DNA from 4 places in the Paenibacillus sp. FSL R7-0345 genome. Region 4 is predicted to be linked to each of the others. Evidence: riboswitches for the same ligand, from Rfam matches in the RefSeq annotation. Region 4 holds a riboswitch; each other region holds the start of a gene.

Region 1 (4,017 bases), 610 kb from region 4:
CGGGGGCTTCCGTCCGGTCTGGTGGTATCCATCGGTTATCCGGCAGACGGGCCGTTTGTGGCTGAGCGGCGCTTCAGGGACCTGACCGTGGCGGATGTGCAGCCCGGGCTGCGTCCCGACGGCTCGCCCTGGCCGGTGAACGGCGGGGCGGATGCCTTTCTCGATTTCATCGAGCTCGAGCTGATGCCGCTGATCGGACGCAGATACAGCGTGGATCACTCCCGGGCGGCGCTGTTCGGGCATTCGCTGGGCGGCTTCTTTACCCTGTATACGATGATCCGCCGCAGCGGGCTGTTCAGTACCTATATCGCCGGCAGTCCGTCCCTCTGGTGGAAGGGGCGGGTGCTCTTTGATCTGCTGCCTGAGCTGGAGGAGAAGCTGCGCAGCGGGGAGCTCGAATGCTCCCTGATGATCGGCATCGGCTCGGAGGAGGGTGGCATGCTGGAGGATGCCAGGACATTCTATGAGCGCCTGGTCCCATATACCGGCAGCGGGCTCAGCCGGCTGTCCTATAATGAAATCCAGGGTGAAGGCCATATGTCTGTACTGCAGCCGTTGTTCAGTCCGATGCTGCGCTTTGTTTTTGCGGCAGAGGGAGCGGAGCTCTGTATTTGAGCTGCTGGGAATCAGTTTCATTTGAACTGGACCCGGGTTTGCTTTATATTAGTAAGGGAGCAGAATTCCGGATTCATGCAGACGTAGGCTAGAATCACACAATTGATGCAGCGCGGAATCCGAATTGTACCGGGTTCCGCTTTTTTTTCTTCTATATATAGGACAAAATTTGTACTGGTATAGTGGTATGTATCTGTTATCCCGCGGGTATCTTTTAATTATAGAACAGGAATCAGGAAGGAGTGTATGCAAAGGAAATGGGCAGTCTCCTTATTGCGTGGCTTTGTATGCTGTGTTTATTTTTCACCTTCAGAGATAAGGTGAGCCGGAGAATCCTTTATCCTGTAGCGCTGGTTGTTGTGCTTGGCACTTTAGGCTGCTGGACTATTTTAATGTAATTTTCAGGTGTCTATCAGCTGATTTTCAGGTTGATCCTTTATATTAGAACTACCAAACACCCCCCAGTGTTATATGGTACCCTGCAGGTCTTGTCAACTCCCATGACAAGGCCTTTTTGCTGCACAAAATTAACAAAAATCATCAATGGTGTGATATTTTTCACAATAAAATGTTTAGAATTGTTTTATATTGAATTTGAAATACTGAAGATAAGAATAAACCTGCTGAAAAGGAGCATGATGATGAATCACGAAGGAAGTCTCCGCCGCGGTCTGTTGTTTGGTCTGGTTTTAAGTATCCCGCTTTGGATGTCAATGATCGGCTGGCTGCAGCTGCTCTAAAATACAAGGTGCAAGACGGTCAGCAGGTTATCTGCGGCAGTCTTTTTTACTTGGCTGTTGAGTATAATATCTAAGGCGGTACTAGTAGTTCAATTCTACTAGAATTAAACATTTTGAATATATTAAATTTAAAATAAAAAAAGAGAGTATTCCGGAGTATAAAAGAGGATTACTTTGATAATAGATAGAGTTATATAGGTTTGTTACTGAGAATCTTCCATACAGGCCATTTTCCCAGAAAATTCTAATATTATTGCCAAATTATTATAAGGAATAGATTGACAATATAGAGGATCAGGGAATACACTGAGTTTAGTGCTAAAGTAACAAATGTCATAGACTAGTTATTACAATTTAAATTACATACTTTCTCATGTATAATCGCAAACCGCATGAAAGTGCGGGACGCAAAGCCAGGAGTCTACAGCCTCGGGAGAAGAGCGCTATGATCGTCCGGCCGCCGTGAAGCTTGTCTTCCTGGCGGCTTTTTTGTTGTTTTCAGGCGGGGTGCTGCTGTAGCCAAGCTTTAAATTGTTATCTTACGGGAGGAATTATTAATGAAACGTAAATCCGTATTGAAACTGTCCTTTGCTTTGGCTATGGCTGCTGTCCTGCTGGTTGGGGGTTGGCTGACTGCTGCCGGCCAGGATAAAATAAGGGCCGACAGCACACCTCTTCCGGGCATTGCGGGCAAATACAACGTATTCGTCCTTGGTGATCTCAAAGGCTACCACAGTGATTCTGAAGGCAGAATGGCGGCAGGCGGTAACATTACGCTTTCACAGGGCGGATATTCGGTAGGCCACAGCCTGAGTAACGAGGAGCGTTCCGAAATGGATTCGCTGGTTGCGGGCGGTAACCTGAACTACGAGATGGGGGAAGTAAACGGCAGCGCCGTTTATGGAGGTACATATACAGGCTCAGGCAAGCCTAGAGGCGGTACAGGAACCCTGCGGCAGGAAGCGAACGTTATTAACTTTGTCTCGGAATTTGCCTTGCTTCGTACGAAATCCCAAGAGCTTGCAGCTCTGACGGTGAACGGCAAGACTGAAGACAGCTATGGAAATATTAAACTGACTGGTACCGATCCCGTACTGAATGTATTTTCGGTTTCCGGCAGCGTGCTAACGGGCGCCAATGAGCTGCGGATCACTGCTCCGGCAGGATCAACTGTAATTGTTAATATAGACGGCAGCTCTGTCACATTCAAAAACGGGAACGGGCTGACAGGGGTCAGCCAGAATAAAGTGCTTTATAATTTCCCGCAGGCGACTGCCCTGCGGCTGGAAAGTATCGGTGTGATGGGCACCGTGCTGGCGCCGAATGCGGCGATTACCTTTAATAACGGGCAGATTAACGGCAGCATGTATGGCGCCTCACTGGAAGGCAGCGGGGAATTCCACCATAAGCCGTACACCGGCCGTGACAACGGAACACCAGCTACACCAACACCAACACCAACACCAACACCAACACCAACACCAACACCAACGCCGACAGTAACACCAACACCAACACCAACACCAACGCCAACGCCGACGCCGACAGTAACACCGACGCCAACGCCGACGCCGACAGTAACACCGACGCCAACACCGACGCCGACAGTAACACCAACACCAACACCAACACCAACACCAACACCGACGCCGACAGCAACACCGACGCCGACAGCAACACCGACGCCGACAGTAACACCGACGCCGACAGTAACACCGACGCCGACAGCAACACCGACGCCGACACCGACACCAACGCCGACAGCAACACCGACACCGACGCCAACGCCGACAGCAACACCGACACCAACGCCGACAGCAACACCGACACCGACACCGACACCAACGCCAACGCCGACAGCAACACCGACGCCAACGCCGACGGCAGGGCCAACAAGCACGCCAACACCGGTTCCTACCACTGCAGCGACACCGACGCCAACTCAGGGGACGCCGGCAACGGCACCGCCGGCAGCAACACCGACAACCGGAACTCCGGTGACGACTCCAACAGCAACAAACGCCGCCACACCGGCTCCGACCAGTATCGTTGCTATCCCGGGGGGCACCGTACCGACACCGTCAGGCCCGACAGTCATAGGCACGATCGTAACCGATGAAGAACTGGCTATTGATGATAATCCTGTACCGCTTGGTCCGGGGCCTAGTGCAACGTCGGCTGTAGGAGGTGTAATAGCCGTGCCGAAGACTACACCTGCGCCAAGTCCGACAGCCGGACCTGGCCCCGAGGATGAAATTGTGCTTGATGATGAGATTCCGCTGGGCAGCGTAACGGATCCAGGCACTACAGTAAAGGCAACGGCAGCTGCTACATTGCCTCAGACCGGAGAAAACAGCCCGGCTCCGTATTATATTACAGGTCTGACGCTGGCCGCCCTGGGACTGCTGCTGAACAGAACCAGAACCGGCAAACGCAAAAGCTAGACAGTAAAAGTGCGGTGGATGGAAAGGTTCATTCCGCCGGGATACCTTATAGGCTGCTGCCGGAAGGGTTATAGCTCCGGGCAGCCTTTTTTGGTCGTAAAGCATTTTAATGCTTTCGGGGTCTCAGCAAAGTCCCTGAGTCAGTGTCCATGAGAGGCCCCACTTTGTGGGGTTATTCTATGCCGCTTTTCGTGGCGCCTGCCAGTTTAATATCTATA
Region 2 (4,017 bases), 1.4 Mb from region 4:
TACCTCCGCTTTGCGCGTGGAGTGCACCAGCCATTCGTGGCCGGATTCGTCATAACAGCTGATCTCATAGTGTACGCCGCGGAACAGCTGGGAGTCGACACGCACCTTCAGCTTACCCTGCTCAAGTGTGGAAATTTCCAGATCCTCAGGGCGGATAACAATCTCTACCGATTCATTCGGCCGCAGCCCGGCATCCAGACATTCAAACCGGTGGCCGCCCCACTCCACCAGATAATCCTCGATCATCACGCCCGGCACAATATTCGACTCTCCAATGAAGTCAGCGACAAAGCGGTTGATCGGCTCATCGTAAATATCGTTCGGCGTGCCGCTCTGCTCGATTTTCCCCTTGTTCATGACAAAGATCCAGTCCGACATCGCCAGCGCTTCCTCCTGGTCATGGGTAACGAAAATAAACGTAATGCCAAGACGCTGCTGCATTTCCCGCAGGATATACTGCATTTCGGTGCGCAGCTTCAGGTCAAGTGCTGACAACGGCTCGTCCAGCAGCAGCACCTGCGGCTCATTAACGATCGCACGGGCAATGGCCACACGCTGTCTCTGGCCGCCCGACATTTCGTTAATTGCACGCTGGTCGTAGCCGACCAGATTGACGAAGCGCAGCGCTTCCTGCACCTTTTGAGTAATAACATCCTTTTTAAGCTTCTTGATCCGCAGACCGAAGGCCACATTCTCAAATACGTTCAGATGCGGGAACAGGGCATAGTCCTGAAATACCGTATTAACCTGACGCTCATTAGCGGGAATGTGGTTGATCATTTTACCGTTCAGATAAATGGAGCCTTCCGTCGGTTCCGCAAAGCCGGCAATGAGACGCAGAATGGTCGTCTTGCCGCAGCCGGAGGGGCCCAGCAGTGTATAGAATTTGCCGCGTTCGATTTCGAAGCTGACGCCTTTTAACACGGCCTCCTCATCATCATACTGCTTAGTAACCTGGTCAAAAGAAATAATAGTGCCTTCCGGGGTAGCTATAGCTAACAACCTCCTTACCTTATGTAATACAACCTATTTTACCCTTATCTTACAGTGCACAATCGGCTTCTACCGGCGGAGCCCCGCCTGTACCGACAATTCCGCCCCTGCTTCGACAACATTTCATATTATATAGCATATCGGATGAATCCCATATATGCGATAACGAACAATGTAAACACTCAGACCTAATCTTAACAACTTCGTAAAATATCGGCCCGGCACGCCCGCTTTGAGATGCTATAATGAAAACGGCTGAAACAGCTATGAAAATTTCCCTTTTTACGAAAGAAGATGACTGAAATGAACGAGGGGTTACAGGAACGCCTTGAAAAATTTGGATTATCCCTTTATATGATACGGATTACACTGGCCGCTACCCTCTCCTGGCTGGCCGTCCACCGCCTTTATGGCGACCATTACCTATACTTTGCACCGCTGGCTGCAATTCTGATCACTCAGGGCACAGTGAAGGCTTCACTGGAAAAAGGCTGCTACCGCCTGCTTGGCATTGTGCTTGGCGGAACAGTCAGCCTGGTTGTCGGCCGCTTCATGGATATCAGCATTGTCTCCATCCTGCTGATTCTGCTGATCGGCATCGGCGTCGCCACCGCCTGCCGGATTAATATCCAGGCTGTCTCGCAGGTTGGCGTAACTGCCGTGCTTGCACTCACCTTCTACCATGACCATTATGTCGTATGGCGGCTCGCCGAAACGCTGATCGGTGTACTCATCGCCCTCTTGATTAATATCATTGTCGTCCCGCCGAAGGGCTTCGCTAAAGTGAAGGGTCTGGCGCTTGAAGGAAGCCTGCTGCTGGCTGATTCTTTAAGCAGACTCGCTGCCGGCGGCAGAAACGGCGAGCCTGCCCGTGATATGCTGAAACGCTCCGGCGGACTGCTCGCGAAGAGCAGCAGCCTGCAGAAGGAGCTGCTGCACACGCTGTCGCACTATCCTTGCCGTAAAGATATGCGCGGGCTGGTCCAGGCTACTTCGCATTTGCAGAAGGTTCACTTTTATCTTCAGGAGATTGCCGAAGAGCTTACCCTGCTGCCTGCCCACTACGCTGCCTCGGACCGGATGAACGAGGTGTTGTCCGCAGCAGCTGACTGCATCGCCCTGTACGGCACCAGAACACTGTCTGATGCCGAAGCCCGGCGCCAGCTGCCGGAATGCCTGCGCCGGGCGCGCGAGCTGCAGCTGTCCTGGTTCTCGGAGCTGCAGGCCGAATGCCCGCTGACCGCGATCCGTGATCTCGGCGCCGTCTTTTCTCACCTGAACCGGGTGCTTGATGTAATTGAACAGGCCGATTATGCGGCCGTTTCCGCCGCGCCCGTGCCGGTTAGAGGCGAAGCGGCCCGCAGTATCCGCCTCGGCAGCAAAGGACTCTCCCACAAGCTGTAAGCTTGGGAGGGCCCTTTTTTTATAGTTTTTTATGTCCCGGCGTCTGACTGGAGATAAAGACCCATTACCGGCTTGCACACCGTACTTCAGCTGCACTTTCCGGATGAATTTACAGTTGAAAACTCGCTGCACAAGTATTAAAATTAAGCTTATTTGCAGCAGTGCCTAAATTCAGTACTATAGCACCAGTTATGAATCTTTATTGTCAACTCTGACCCAATAAATGACCTCAGGCTGAATGTTTATCAATGTCTCATGTATAAAGGCAAACTGTCTGAAAGGGCAGGACGCAAAGCAATGGGCCTAACAATGCTATGTGCATTCATGGCTGCCAGGCTGCCGGTTTCGGATCATTCTAAAAGCGAGGTTAAAACAATGCCGCATCACACCCTTGAACAGCCACGGCATGCGTTCAGCACCGGGCCTTCCTTCAGCTCTGACCACTCAACGTATTCTTCCGCCCAGTCCCGGCCGCTTAGCGGGACACCCGGCAATGAGGAGAAGAACGGAAAGGTCATCGTGCAGAACGACCAGATCTTTATCACTCCTCCCTTACCCGGCGGCAAGGCTGCCGTTATCTCTGCCCTTCACCCCGTTGTCCTCAAGATTAACCGGATCAAAGTAAATGAGCCTGCCGCCATCACTTCATCTGTCCAGCTGAGCTGGGAAATCAGCGAGAAGCCGCAGTACCAGATTACCGTGTCTGAAGACGGGCTAAGCGCTTATTTTACACTCTACCGGGTTGAAAAGTATGCCTGGAAGCTGGTCAATTGCCCCGCCTCGGCCCAGGTCTGTGTCCGGGCAGAGCCGAATTATGATCTGCTCCTGTCCAGGCTGACCGTCAATCAGATCCTGGCCGACTTCTCCTCAAGCTCCTTTATGCCTAATCTCAACATTCCTGCCCTGTATGCCGAGCTGAATAATCCGACCTATCTTCCGGTTTGTATCGCTGTGGGCAAGCCGCCGCTGCCTGGAATAGACGGCCGGCTGGAGCTGCCGGCCAGGCTGCCCGGGACTGATGACGATGTTCCTGATTATCCGGAGATTCCTTCTGCGCGGACAGGCGGGATACTTGCCCGCAAGCTGCCTCCGCAGGAAGGAAGGCCCGGCTTCAATGTGCACGGCAGCATTTTGCCACCGCCCCGGCCGGAGGATATTACCCTGAAGCCTGCTGATTGCTATTCCCTGCTCCCGGGCGGCGAAATTGTCGCACTCCGCGATGGACGGCCGCGGATTACAGGCTGGGGAACCCGGACTATGAGCATTGATTTTCCGGAAACCCATATCATCCAGGAGAGCATGACATCAGCAGACAGTCCTGTTCTATTCGCAGGAGATGTAATAGCCCCGGACGGAATCGCGGATCACTGTACTATAGAAGTATTAGGAAACGTATACATATCCGGCGACGTCCGTCATGCCGTCATTGCCGCTACCGGCAGTGTAGTCATCCGCGGCAAGGTTACAGACAGCCACATTTATTGCGGCGACTGTGGTGCAATACAGCACCGGCTGCATCAATTCCCGAGTCAGCTGATGGAGGAGCTGATGCTGCTCAGAAATGCCGCCCTGATGCTGGAGGAGAATCTCCGCTCCCGTCAGCAGCCTGTGAAGTACGGG
Region 3 (4,017 bases), 450 kb from region 4:
GACTTCTCGCGCAATTTCGGACATCAGATCGCAATTACCGCCGGGATGGACTATGCTGAAGGGCAGGCGGTGGTGGTTATCGATGCCGATCTTCAGGACCCGCCTGAGGTTATTCTGCAGATGATCGCAAAATGGAAGGAAGGCTATGAAGTAGTCTATGCCAAGCGGCTTAAGCGCCACGGGGAGACACTGTTCAAAAAGGTGACCGCCAAGCTCTTTTACCGTCTGCTGAGCAGTATGACAAGCGTTGAGATTCCTACTGATACCGGCGATTTCCGGCTGATTGACCGCAAGGTCTGTGATGTTCTGAGAGGGCTTAAGGAGAAGAACCGGTATGTCCGGGGACTTGTAAGCTGGGTAGGCTTCCGTCAGACGATGGTCGAGTATGTGCGGGAGGAGCGTTTTGCCGGTGAAACGAAATATCCGCTGAAGAAAATGGTCCGGTTTGCCTTGGACGGGATCACCTCCTTTTCACATAAGCCGCTCAAAATTGCATCCTACATTGGCTTTTTCCTGGCCTTTTCAAGCTTTTTATATCTGTTCTTCATCCTATTCCAAAAGCTGTTCACAACGTGGGCGGTTCCCGGGTGGACTTCCATTGTGGGCGTCAATCTGCTCTTCAATGGCATCGTGCTGATGCTGCTGGGGGTAATCGGTGAATATATCGGGCGGATCTACGATGAATCCAAGGACCGGCCGCTGTACATTGTACGGGAGACCAAAGGGTACGGGGATGAGGAGTATCCTGACAAGCGGGAAGGCAAGCGTTATGAGCGGTAAAAAGCTGAATGCGGGCTTTATCCAGTTCCTAAAATTCAACGCCGTAGGTTTGCTTAATACATTAATCGATTTTGCAGTATTTACACTACTGCACTCGCTGGGGATGATGAATGCTCCGGCGCAGGTTATTTCTTATAGTGCGGGGACAGCGAACAGTTTTTTTTGGAACAAGAAGGTGACCTTCAGTGACCGGGCGGCAGCTAAGGACGGTTCCGACCGGCTCCAGCTGGTGAGGTTTATCATCCTCAATCTGGCAGTGCTCGGCATTTCAGTACTGCTGATGCATTTTCTGACTGACAGCTTCGGGGTTCAGGTGCTTATAGCCAAGGTGCTGGTTACGTTTGTTACGGTGCTTATCAACTTTTTCGGAAGCCGGTTGTGGGTGTTCTAGGCAACCACCGGGATTGGGGCTGACCTGTTCAAAAATGTAAAGGGGGATGTTCATGCGCAAGTTTTCCTATCTAATTATATTGGCGGGCGTCCTTATTATGCTGTATCCGAAAGCGAATGAATGGTACAACGACAAGCAGCAGGCGAAACTGCTGGAGGAAGTAGAACAAGCCTACAGTGAGCTTACTCCGGCAGCTGAACCGGATCTGCAAAAGCCCTATGCTGAGGTGACCCAGCTGTTGGCCGAGGAGTCGGAACAGGAGGAAGAGGTCCAGCCAGCGGCTGAGCCGGCTGAAGAGATCGCAGTTGGCGGCAAAATCACCGGGATCATCACGATTGACCGGATCGATCTGAAGCTGCCTGTACTTGAAGGTGCGACAAAAGCGAATATGAAGCATGCTGCCGCCCATATGAAGGAGACAGCTCCGCTGGGTGAGGTGGGGAATGCAGCTATAGCAGCGCACAGATCCAGAACGGCCGGCCGGCTTTTTAACAGGCTGGATGAAGTGAAGATTGGAGATACAATCAAGATTAAGACAAGCGCAGAGGAGTATCAGTACGAAGTTTATGATATCTCTATTGTAGAACCGACGGACGTGTCGGTGCTGAACGGCAATGATAAGGACAAAATCCTCACTTTAATTACCTGCGATCCGCTTGTTAATCCGACTCACCGGCTGATTATTCATGCAAAGCTATCTTAGAATCAAAGAGAAAAAGGGATTCAGCGCGAAATATTAAAAAATTTATTGAAATATGCTGAAATTCTAGTAAATTAGGTCTTGTATCTAGGCGAATATATGGTAGTATATAACTATAAAAGCACGCACGATAACGGCAAACCTATCGAAAGGTAGGGACGCAAAGCTAAAGGGCCTTCCCGTAAGGATGGCAGCCAGCTACCGAATGAAGGGCTTTTTTTGTTGGCTATACGATCCAAAATCTAGCATTTTTGGTAGATTGAGAGAGATAAAGCTGCACACGATAACGGCAAACCTATCGAAAGGTAGGGACGCAAAGCTAGAGGGCCTTCCCGTAAGGATGGCAGCCAGCTACCGAAAGGAGTTTTATCCATGAAAAAATTTTACTTCATGCTGTTAACATTATTCGTAGTTGTCACTTCCGTTCAGACAAGCACTGCTTCAGCTGCTACTGCAGACTCAAGCTGGTTGAATACTTCCAAGCTCGATCAGGGCGTTGTTGCAGTATCCTATGATGTACCTGCTGACAAACGCATCAAAGTTATGATCACCAAGGGCGGTAACAGCTACACTTACAACCTGTATGCTTCCCAGTCGACAGAATCCTTCCCGCTGCAACAAGGCAACGGCACTTATAAAGTATCTGTTCTTGAGAACACAACCGGCAACAAATACAAAGTAGTAACTTCCGAAGATGTTGAGCTTAACCTTAGCAATGCTAACGCTGTATACTTGAGCTCCGTACAGAACGTTAAATGGACCTCTTCCGATAAAGCCGTACTGAAAGCTAAACAGCTTACACAAGGTCTGACTACAGACGAAGCTAAAGTAAAAGCGATTTATAACTACATCGTAGCAAATGTTAAATATGACAACACACTGGCTACAACAGTAACGCAGGACTATATTCCTAATAACGACAATACATTGCTCTCCAAAAAGGGCATTTGCTATGACTATGCTTCCCTGTTCGCCACTATGCTTCGCAGTGAAGGCATCCCTACTAAATTGGTAATGGGTAACACCAGCTATGTTTCGACATACCACGCCTGGAACGAAGTTCTGCTGAACGGCAAATGGGTAACAATCGATACTACTGTTGATGCAGGTCTGGCTAAGAACAATAAAGATGTTGGCCTTACTAAAGTAGCAAGCAAATATAGCGCTGCTAAATTCTACTAAGAACGAAGAAAATATAGTGGTAAGAAGACGGACTGCTTATTTATTTAAGCGGTTTGTCTTTTTTTTGATTAAGGGGTTGCTTTTTGTCGGTAATGTGGGGTATTATAAGTGAACGTTGTTACAGCGCGTCAAGGTTTAGCTGAAATTGACTGAAAAAGACATTTCAAAAAAAGCTTGCGTTTCTGAAACAAACGTGATATATTATAAGAGTTGCTGACGACGAGAGCGTAGGAGTCAACGACGAGCTTGATCTTTGAAAACTGAACAACGAGTGAGTATCGGAAATCACTTCGGTGAGATCCAAAGTAGAGAATGTAAATTCTCGTCAGATGTTTCAAAATGAGCAATCGCTCTTTTCGATAGTTTTCGGATGGTTATTTCCTCGGAGTAATTCGGGTGTGGTAACTACTCGGAAAAACCTTATTGGAGAGTTTGATCCTGGCTCAGGACGAACGCTGGCGGCGTGCCTAATACATGCAAGTCGAGCGGAGCTTATCCTTCGGGGTAAGCTTAGCGGCGGACGGGTGAGTAACACGTAGGCAACCTGCCCCTTAGTCTGGGATAACTACCGGAAACGGTAGCTAATACCGGATAATTTCTCTTTTCGCATGAGGAGAGAATGAAAGGCGGAGCAATCTGCTGGTAAGGGATGGGCCTGCGGCGCATTAGCTAGTTGGTGGGGTAACGGCTCACCAAGGCGACGATGCGTAGCCGACCTGAGAGGGTGAACGGCCACACTGGGACTGAGACACGGCCCAGACTCCTACGGGAGGCAGCAGTAGGGAATCTTCCGCAATGGGCGAAAGCCTGACGGAGCAACGCCGCGTGAGTGATGAAGGTTTTCGGATCGTAAAGCTCTGTTGCCAGGGAAGAACGTCCGGTAGAGTAACTGCTACCGGAGTGACGGTACCTGAGAAGAAAGCCCCGGCTAACTACGTGCCAGCAGCCGCGGTAATACGTAGGG
Region 4 (4,017 bases):
TCATTACAGATTCCTGTGATGCCGAATCTGCTGCCAGCCCCGGCTTGGCAGCCTGTGCCGGCGAAGCGGTTGGCGCTGCAGTCGGTGCTGGTGTAGCCGTTGGTGCTACGGTTGGTGCTGCAGTCGGTACTGGTGTAGCCGTTGGTGCTACGGTTGGTGCTGCAGTCGGTACTGGTGTAGCCGTTGGTGCCGCAGTTGGTACTGGTGTAGCCGTTGCTGCCGGTGCTGCTGCTGCCTGACTGGCCGGATTCTTTACAAACAATGCGCTTGCCGGAACAACTACCTTCGGCTGGCTTGGGCTCTGCCACATCATACGGACACTTGCATCGCCTGCATTTTCATAATATTCAACTTTAATGTCGTACAATTGTCCGGCCTGCAGGGCAATGCTGCCGGTGCGCTCAGTACCGCTCTGCTTCATCCAGCTGTCGATGACTGCTGTGCCGTTAACCCAGACGCGGATACCGTCATCCGAGTTGGTAACGAACTGATACGTTTCGCTGTAGGCCGGCTTGATCTGGCCGGTCCACCGGATCGAAAATCCGTCAACCGGAAGCACCGGGGCCGGGGCTGTCTGCCGCCAGCTGAAGTTAAGCTGTTCGTCATTGCGCACAAGCACCGGAGTACCGGTCAGTGTCATGTTTTTGAAATACTCGCCTTTAAGTCCGTTAACCACCGGCTCCTGCAATTCAGGTGCTGGTACCGGGGCTGCTGCCACTGGTGCCGCTGTTGGTACCGGTGTTGCTGTTGGCTTCACTGTCGGTGTTGGCGTAGCTGTCGGTGTTGCTGTCGGCTTTACTGTTGGTGTTGGTGTGGCTGTTGGTGTAGCTTTCGGTGCTACCCATGTTTTATACGTGTCACGTGTCAGGGTGTAGCTGTCATTCATAAAGGTTTTGATGGTATCTGTACTGTTGTTTTCATACAGCATTTTTCCCCAGTTCATCATAAAGACGTACTTCTGCTGGGAAAGCTTCAGCTTTGCAATACTTGGCATTTCACCATTTTCACCGATACCAATCGGTTTACCGGCGGCAAGGCTGAGCAGGCTGTCATAATATTTGTTCAAAAAGTCGTTATTATATATATCTGCTGCGAGCACATCCACTTTATCCGCACCCGGGTAAGTCAGTTCATAAGGATCGGAATTGGAGTTGGGAGCATTCGGATTCCACACCCACAGCAAATTGTTTAATTGATGAACGTTAACAAAACGGTCATACATGATATTCCACAGCGCGGCAAAATTATTTTTCTTGCCCCACCAGAACCAGCCGCCGTTCATTTCATGGTAAGGTCTCCAGAGAATAGGAACTCCAGCATCCCGCAAACTTTTGAGCGAAACGGCCACTTTATCAAGATCGGCAATCAGAGCGTTGTACTCTGTGGTTCCGGGTGTTACGTATTTGTTGAATTCAGCCTGGCTGATATTCTTCTGTACATTTCCCCAGTCATATTTGGTGCCGGGCAGGTTCTGGTGAAAAGTCATGGCTACGATTCCGCCAGCCTTATACCAGTTGGTCGCGCTCCAGACGATGTTTTTACGCTGCGCAGCTACTCCACTCTCTGTCTGTCCGCCAATCGCTCCAAGCTCATAACCGTGAAGCGCTGCGTATTGCCCGCTTGTCGCCTTCAGCTTGTTACTGATTTCATCAGGACTTTCAAAATAGTCATGCTGACCTGAAATAATCCCGTTACCGGAAATAGAGTACAGGTTGTTCAACAGCTTGACTGCTTCCGCTGAAGCGTTAGGGTTTACTGGTGCTCCGGTCACAGAAGCAGCATGCGCAGATGACGGGGCAAGTCCTAAGCCCATTGGCACAGCAGACAAAAATACGGCCACAGACAACACGGCGGACAACAGACGAGACTTACGGTAAGCTTTCAACTTTTATCTTCCTTTCGGTAGCCAGGCTGCCACTTGGTAGAGGCCCTATAGCTTTGCGTCCCTATCTTTCGAGTAGGTTTGCCTTTGTCGTTTTTGAAGGAGTTATCCTTCTTACCGTAAGTATCGACTCTATGAAGTTGTAGGTTTATAGCAAAAATGAAGATTTATTAATAAATGGTTCTAAATACCTGTTTCAGCCTTGTGGAACTTGGTTAAATAGATAAATTAGGCCTATGAAATAAACTGGTGTAATTCAATATCTTCCCAGTCCAGCGTAATCCGGATGTTGTCCTCTTCCACCAGCTCAGACCCGCTCTGCACCTCGATAAACTCCACATCGGTCAGCGCCAGGATCGCATGCTTTGTTCCTTCCGGGATGCGTACGACATCGCCAGCCTTCACTTTATGCATCTTTTCATTGATGACAATACTTGCTTCCCCGCTCACAAAAGTCCAGATTTCACTGCGTTTGTGATGTAGCTGGTAGCTGATATTTTTTCCCTGCTCGATAAAAATCCGCTTCGTCAGTACTTCATTGCCCTCATCATATTTCACATAGTCGATAACTTTATAGTGACCCCAGCGGCGTTCCTCGTACATCGGTCTTTGTTCATGCGATTTCAGCACTTCCTTGATTCGCGGGCTTTCCGCCTTATGCGTAACCAGGATTCCGTCAGGGCTGGCCGCGATGATCAGGTCCTTGGCCCCGATGACTGTAATCGGAATGTCCAGCTCATTGATCAGGCAGGTCCGTTCGGAATCGGAGGTAACCACGCCCTTGCCGACCAGGTTGCTGCTCATCTCCTCGGTCAGCGTATTCCAGGTGCCCAGATCCTTCCAGAAGCCGGCATACGGCTGAACGACGATTTTTTCTTCTTTTTCCACCACTTCGTAATCAAAGCTGATGGAAGCCATCAGTTTGTATTGCTTCTGCAGCTCCTCGTAATTAAGCGGCAATCCTTTGCTCTGCAGAATATCCAGCAGATAACCGAGGCGGAAAGCGAATACGCCGCAGTTCCAAAGGGCGCCTTTGCTGATCAGGCCTTCTGCCTGCACACGGTCAGGCTTTTCCTGGAAATGGCTCACCTGAAGGTAGCCGCTTGCCCCCGCCGCATCACTGGTCGGAATGATATATCCGTATTTCTCTGACGCATGCTCAGGCACTACGCCCATCAGCGCCAGATTTGCGCCGCTCTCCTCCATCGTCTGCTCCAGCCGGACTACCGTATCGAAGAAGGAAGCCTCCACATAAGGATCGACCGGCAGGATAGCCACTGTCTCCGCCGGAGATACGCCGGCGATGGAATACAGGTAAGCCGCTGTCAGTGCAATGGCCGGGAAGGTATCGCGGCGTTCCGGCTCCACGATAATCGGCACATGGCTGCCGAGCTGGCTCTGGATGGACTCTACTTGGCTGCGGCCTGTAGCGAGGTAGGATGAGCCCGTCATCCCCGCTTCCTCCAGCTGTCTCCAGACCCGCTGTACCATCGATTCCGGTTCACCCGCCGGGCTTTCCAGTACCTTCAGAAATTGCTTGGAACGTGAGTCATTGGATAATGGCCAGAGCCGTTTACCTGAACCGCCTGATAGAAGTACTAGTTTCATGGGGAACCCCTCCTTGGTATGTGTGACGCGAAAATTTCGGGTTGTTATTGGGAGCTGTATGCTGATGAACGCTAGGATGCTCCTCTGGAATTCTTTATTGCTGCGCAAGATTCTTAGAGATTGCACTTTTATTAGAGTCACTCCAAGGAATGTTTGGGCTTCCGGCCGCTGTTGTCTTCGGATTCCCTGATTTGAACCGCTGGCCGCGGTAGAAATCCGAAGACAAAGGCGGACGCATTCGCTCCTACAGCTCCAAAATTCCTCTCCGCTCCATTCCATAACAGTTTAATTGTTAAGAACTTTTGCTTGCCTGGCCAAGTATTCCAGAAGCAGCTTGTTTGCTGTTCACGCAGGGAAAGCTCCCTGCTAAAGATCCGGAATTGCAGCTTGGTTGGCGGCAGCTAAAAATTTAGAGCCAAAGATTAAGAGCTAAAATTCAAGGGCTATAGTTATGTCATAGTTTTGCACTATGCAAAAGACACTAGATTTAAAAGCTTGCAAGCGTATATGCGTATAGCCTAACCTTA

What was found. A riboswitch is a leader RNA that binds a small molecule or an ion and turns the genes downstream of it on or off. The one in region 4 is predicted to bind cyclic di-GMP.
Region 1: linked by a shared signal. The riboswitch ahead of NST84_RS02240 (choice-of-anchor A family protein) and the one ahead of NST84_RS04740 (PA14 domain-containing protein) in region 4 are both predicted to bind cyclic di-GMP.
Region 2: linked by a shared signal. The riboswitch ahead of NST84_RS29060 (flagellar assembly protein A) and the one ahead of NST84_RS04740 (PA14 domain-containing protein) in region 4 are both predicted to bind cyclic di-GMP.
Region 3: linked by a shared signal. The riboswitch ahead of NST84_RS02930 (transglutaminase-like domain-containing protein) and the one ahead of NST84_RS04740 (PA14 domain-containing protein) in region 4 are both predicted to bind cyclic di-GMP.

Annotation. Positions count from the first base shown of each region.
Region 1 covers NZ_CP152002.1:519,176-523,192, forward strand. Annotated here, with positions in the region: gene NST84_RS02235 (alpha/beta hydrolase-fold protein) at 1-615, shown strand, start outside; cyclic di-GMP riboswitch class I at 1,728-1,820, shown strand; gene NST84_RS02240 (choice-of-anchor A family protein) at 1,913-3,799, shown strand.
Region 2 covers NZ_CP152002.1:6,705,405-6,709,421, forward strand. Annotated here, with positions in the region: gene NST84_RS29050 (ABC transporter ATP-binding protein) at 1-1,002, opposite strand, end outside; gene NST84_RS29055 (FUSC family protein) at 1,348-2,397, shown strand; cyclic di-GMP riboswitch class I at 2,652-2,741, shown strand; gene NST84_RS29060 (flagellar assembly protein A) at 2,722-4,017, shown strand, end outside.
Region 3 covers NZ_CP152002.1:673,372-677,388, forward strand. Annotated here, with positions in the region: gene NST84_RS02915 (glycosyltransferase family 2 protein) at 1-780, shown strand, start outside; gene NST84_RS02920 (GtrA family protein) at 770-1,171, shown strand; gene NST84_RS02925 (class D sortase) at 1,224-1,874, shown strand; cyclic di-GMP riboswitch class I at 1,997-2,077, shown strand; cyclic di-GMP riboswitch class I at 2,150-2,230, shown strand; gene NST84_RS02930 (transglutaminase-like domain-containing protein) at 2,244-3,053, shown strand; rRNA gene NST84_RS02935 (16S ribosomal RNA) at 3,474-4,017, shown strand, end outside.
Region 4 covers NZ_CP152002.1:1,126,692-1,130,708, reverse strand. Annotated here, with positions in the region: gene NST84_RS04740 (PA14 domain-containing protein) at 1-1,885, opposite strand, end outside; cyclic di-GMP riboswitch class I at 1,899-1,978, opposite strand; gene NST84_RS04735 (sugar phosphate nucleotidyltransferase) at 2,117-3,490, opposite strand; gene NST84_RS04730 (UDP-glucose/GDP-mannose dehydrogenase family protein) at 4,015-4,017, opposite strand, start outside.